Regions from separate parts of the Anoxybacillus andreesenii genome, predicted to be linked through region 2. Evidence: a T-box and tRNA genes for the amino acid it is inferred to sense, from the RefSeq annotation. Region 2 holds a T-box; the other holds one or more tRNA genes.
What was found. The T-box of region 2 lies ahead of serS (serine--tRNA ligase). A T-box ahead of a tRNA ligase gene usually reads a tRNA of that ligase, here a tRNA-Ser.
Positions count from the first base shown of each region.

Region 1: it has a tRNA-Ser gene. The T-box ahead of serS (serine--tRNA ligase) is inferred to sense a tRNA for this amino acid. The anticodon was not compared.

Region 1 covers NZ_JAUSTU010000040.1:1,359-3,739, reverse strand. The annotation lists gene J2S07_RS20620 (HTH domain-containing protein) at 1-75, opposite strand, end outside; gene J2S07_RS20615 (DUF1801 domain-containing protein) at 558-977, opposite strand; tRNA gene J2S07_RS20610 (tRNA-Glu) at 1,163-1,234, opposite strand; tRNA gene J2S07_RS20605 (tRNA-Ser) at 1,239-1,329, opposite strand; tRNA gene J2S07_RS20600 (tRNA-Asn) at 1,333-1,407, opposite strand; tRNA gene J2S07_RS20595 (tRNA-Ile) at 1,562-1,638, opposite strand; tRNA gene J2S07_RS20590 (tRNA-Gly) at 1,648-1,721, opposite strand; tRNA gene J2S07_RS20585 (tRNA-Phe) at 1,730-1,802, opposite strand; tRNA gene J2S07_RS20580 (tRNA-Asp) at 1,965-2,041, opposite strand; tRNA gene J2S07_RS20575 (tRNA-Met) at 2,080-2,153, opposite strand; tRNA gene J2S07_RS20570 (tRNA-Ser) at 2,320-2,381, opposite strand, start outside.
Region 2 covers NZ_JAUSTU010000042.1:8,431-10,811, reverse strand. The annotation lists gene pdxS (pyridoxal 5'-phosphate synthase lyase subunit PdxS) at 1-745, shown strand, start outside; gene pdxT (pyridoxal 5'-phosphate synthase glutaminase subunit PdxT) at 750-1,334, shown strand; T-box leader at 1,388-1,606, shown strand; gene serS (serine--tRNA ligase) at 1,658-2,381, shown strand, end outside.

The sequences.
Region 1 (2,381 bases), on a different contig from region 2:
GTTGGAGACTTTATCCACGTAAGGATTCCTTCTTAATTCTTCTAGCTGTTCATCCGAAAAATAATGCACCCCCATATTATCAACTCCCGCTTATAATGATTATAAAATAAGTATACGACAAAGAACCCTATAAAACAGAATGGATAAGTAGTTTTTTATCCGTGTCTATTTTATAGGGTCCAGTTTATATTAAAAATCGCAGTTTTTTTTCGTTATTTATCAACTGTTTACCGTGTTTGAAAAATAAACAGAAAAATTCCGTTTATATCGGAAAATATCCATATTTCCCTAAAAATAAGGGGAGGTTTTCCGTTTACCTTATCCAAACCTTTGGATTTTGACCTATTTAGAGCGGTTAATCGGAATTTTTCAGCTTATATCTGCTTCTTAAGCCTCTCTCTTATGCATTAATCGGAAATTCTCCGCCTATGAATATCATACCTTCACAAAAATCCACAATGAATAACAATGCGAGTAAGTGTGCGATTTTGTATGCGATTTACTTATTTTATACCCTTCCAGAGAACCCGTTTAGGAAACTTCCCCAGAAGCTTTTCTTAATTTGGATATTTTGTTTTCAAGAAATGAACCGATTGTTCGATTAATTCCTTCAGTACATCTATGTTGATATCAGCTAGCTTATTTATGTAGACACATGCTTTGCCACTTGTGTATTTTCCAAACCTCTGCAATATCTCATCTCTTTGATTATCTCCAGTTGCAAAATATAAACTAATTTTGGCCTTCCTTGGTGAAAAGCCAACTAACGGTGCATCGCCCTCATGACCGGAAGCATACTTGTAATGATAGGAACCAAATCCAATAATACTAGGCCCCCACATTTTTGCCTCATAGCCCGTTACTTCCGAAAAAATTTCTAATAACTTGTAGGCATCTTCTTTTTTCTTTGGACTTTCTACTGATTCGATGAACTCCACAACACTATTATCGGTTTCCTTTGTCTTCTGCTCGTACATTTCCTTCCACCCCTCACCAGCTTCAAGATATATCATTGTACATTCTTCACAAGAAATGATAAAGCTATAACATAATCTTTATGGACAAGTTCCTAATCATCTATATCTATTTCTGCATTTGATTTAATAATCCTTTAAAAAGCATAAAAAAGGCTGCCGACACATATTGTCGACAGCCTTTTTTATGACCCCTACGGGATTCGAACCCGTGTTACCGCCGTGAAAGGGCGGTGTCTTAACCGCTTGACCAAGGGGCCAATATGGCGGAGAAGGAGGGATTTGAACCCTCGCGCCGGTTACCCGACCTACACCCTTAGCAGGGGCGCCTCTTCAGCCACTTGAGTACTTCTCCATATGGCTCCGCGGGTAGGATTCGAACCTACGACCGATCGGTTAACAGCCGATTGCTCTACCACTGAGCTACCGCGGAATAACATTAATTATCTATACTCCCTAGTATTCCTTAGATTGTCCTCATCTCGGGAGGCTAATTCAAGTAGCAGCTCGATGAGTACAACTCGAAGCAAAATCATGATGCTTCGCTCGTTGCTCTACCACTGAGCTACCGCGGAAAAATTTATTCATGGTGGGCCTAAATGGACTTGAACCATCGACCTCACGCTTATCAGGCGTGCGCTCTAACCAGCTGAGCTATAGGCCCATATCACATTGGAGCGGGTGATGGGAATCGAACCCACGACAACAGCTTGGAAGGCTGTGGTTTTACCATTAAACTACACCCGCAAAAATGATGGCTCAGGACGGAATCGAACCGCCGACACATGGATTTTCAGTCCATTGCTCTACCGACTGAGCTACTGAGCCATTAAAGTATATATTCCTCTATTAAAACATCTTCGTCCATCGTCCTCATCTCAGAAAGATAACCCAAGAAGCAACTCGATGAGTACGCTGGATGCTATTTCTCAGAAGCTTATTCATCGTGCTCTACCGACTGAGCTACTGAGCCATAAAAAAATATGTAAATGGCGGTCCGGACGGGACTCGAACCCGCGACCTCCTGCGTGACAGGCAGGCATTCTAACCAACTGAACTACCGGACCAAGATGAAACTAATGAAAGGAAATATAAACTTCCTTGATTGCGGGGACAGGATTTGAACCTGCGACCTTCGGGTTATGAGCCCGACGAGCTACCAGACTGCTCCACCCCGCGATAATAATATAAAAGTTTTGTGATCTATGCGCGCTAAGCATACGTTAGACTGTCCTGACCTTAGAAAGCGTAAGCAAGTAGCAGCTCGGTCAGTACAACTCGTAGCTTATTCGATGAAGTAACGCTCGTTGCTCCACCCCGCGATAATAATATTTAAAAAACTTAATGGAGGAGGAAAGGGGATTCGAACCCCTGCGCGGTTTGACCCGCCTGTCGGTTTTCAAGACC
Region 2 (2,381 bases):
AGTCCCATCTGATATCCGTGCTGCTGGCGGTGTTGCACGGATGGCGGATCCACGAATTGTCGAAGAGGTAATGAATGCTGTGACCATACCTGTTATGGCGAAGGCTCGGATTGGCCATATTGTTGAAGCTCGAGTCCTTGAAGCGATGGGTGTTGATTACATAGATGAGAGTGAAGTTTTGACACCAGCGGACGAAGAGTACCATTTAAATAAACGAGATTTTACGGTGCCATTCGTATGTGGGTGTCGTGATTTAGGTGAAGCGGCCCGCCGCATTGGGGAGGGGGCTTCCATGCTTCGTACAAAAGGAGAACCAGGAACGGGAAATATCGTCGAAGCAGTTCGCCACATGCGCAAAGTAAATGCACAGGTCCGTAAATTAGTTCACATGAGTGAAGATGAAATCATGACGGAAGCAAAGCTTCTAGGAGCACCATATGAGATTCTATTAGAAATTAAGCGATTAGGCCGTTTGCCAGTTGTGAACTTTGCCGCTGGTGGGGTCGCAACGCCAGCAGATGCGGCTTTAATGATGGAGCTAGGAGCTGATGGGGTATTTGTCGGTTCGGGAATTTTTAAATCAGATAACCCAGCGAAGTTTGCTCGGGCAATTGTAGAAGCGACCACTCACTACCAAGACTATAAATTGATTGCAGAGCTTTCAAAGGAATTAGGAACACCAATGAAGGGAATCGAAATTTCTACTTTGGCACCAGAAGCACGGATGCAGGAACGTGGATGGTAAGCAAATGATAAAAGTAGGAGTATTGGCTCTTCAAGGAGCGTTTCGAGAGCATTTACAAGCAATTGAAGCATGTGGTGCAGCGGGGGTTGCCATAAAGAAAAAAGAACAGCTAGAAGAAGTTGATGGCCTGATTATCCCAGGTGGGGAAAGTACAGCCATTCGCAGGCTAATTGATCAATATGATTTTATGGATGAGTTGAAAAGATTCGCAAGCTCGGGAAAGCCTATGTTTGGAACATGTGCAGGGCTCATCATGCTGGCTAAGAATCTTGTTGGCTATGACCAATCCCATATTGGAGTCATGGATGTAACGGTTGAGAGAAATTCCTTTGGACGGCAACGGGAGAGCTTTGAGGCCAGTCTAGATATAGCTGGAATTGCCGATGATTTTGAGGCAGTCTTTATTCGAGCTCCCCATATTGTTGAGGCAGGTGAAAATGTCGAGATTCTCTCAAAGCATAATGGCCGTATTGTGATGGCACGTGAAGGAAACCTATTAGGATGTTCCTTTCATCCAGAGCTCACAGATGATTATCGAATTACCGACTTTTTTATTCAAATGATAAAAGAAGCGAAAAACCTTGCATAAAAGGGTTGCAATCGGAAGATAATTATAGTAAATTAAATTACAATCTTTCTATAGTGAAAGCAATGAGAGGAAATAGTAGCAGGAAGTTCGTTCTAGTAGAGAGCTGATGGTCGGTGGAAATCAGTGAGCGGCGCTTGTGAATCCATCCTTGAGCAAAGTATGGAATGCCTGTTGGCTAGTAAATACTTTCGGGTTAAACCGTTATCGATTTAAGGTGGAAAGCCTTTTTGCTTTCAACTAGGGTGGCAACGCGGGTAACTCTCGTCCCTTTTCATAGGGACGGGAGTTTTTTGTTTGTCCAAAAAAATGTGGAGGTAATGGATATGTTGGATTTGAAATTTTTACGGGCAAATTTTGAAGAAGTAAAAGCTAAGCTTCAGCATCGTGGTGAGGATTTAACGGATCTAGGGAAGTTTGAAGATCTGGACAAAAAAAGAAGAGACTTAATTGTTGAAGCAGAGCAATTAAAAAGTAAACGAAATGAAGTGTCACAGCAAGTGGCAGCATTAAAGAGAGAGAAAAAGGATGCAGACCATTTAATTGCAGAAATGCGTGAGGTTGGAGACAAAATCAAGGTTCTGGATGATGAGCTTCGTGAGGTAGAAGAAACGCTAGAACATCTCTTATTAAGCATTCCAAATATCCCGCACGAGACGGTTCCTATCGGTGAAACCGAGGATGATAACGTTGTCCATCGCACTTGGGGTGAGGTAAGACAGTTTGATTTTGAACCAAAGCCTCACTGGGAGGTCGCCGATCAGTTAGGGATTCTCGATTTTGAAAGAGCGAGCAAAGTAACAGGAAGCCGCTTTGTTTTTTACAAAGGATTAGGAGCTCGTTTGGAAAGAGCGTTGTTTAATTTTATGCTTGATTTGCATACTGAGGAGCATGGCTATCAAGAAATTTTACCTCCATACATGGTCAATCGAGCTAGTATGACAGGTACGGGACAATTACCAAAATTTGAGGAGGATGCTTTTTTAGTTGAAAGCGAAGATTATTTCCTCATTCCTACTGCAGAGGTTCCAGTAACGAATTTACACCGTG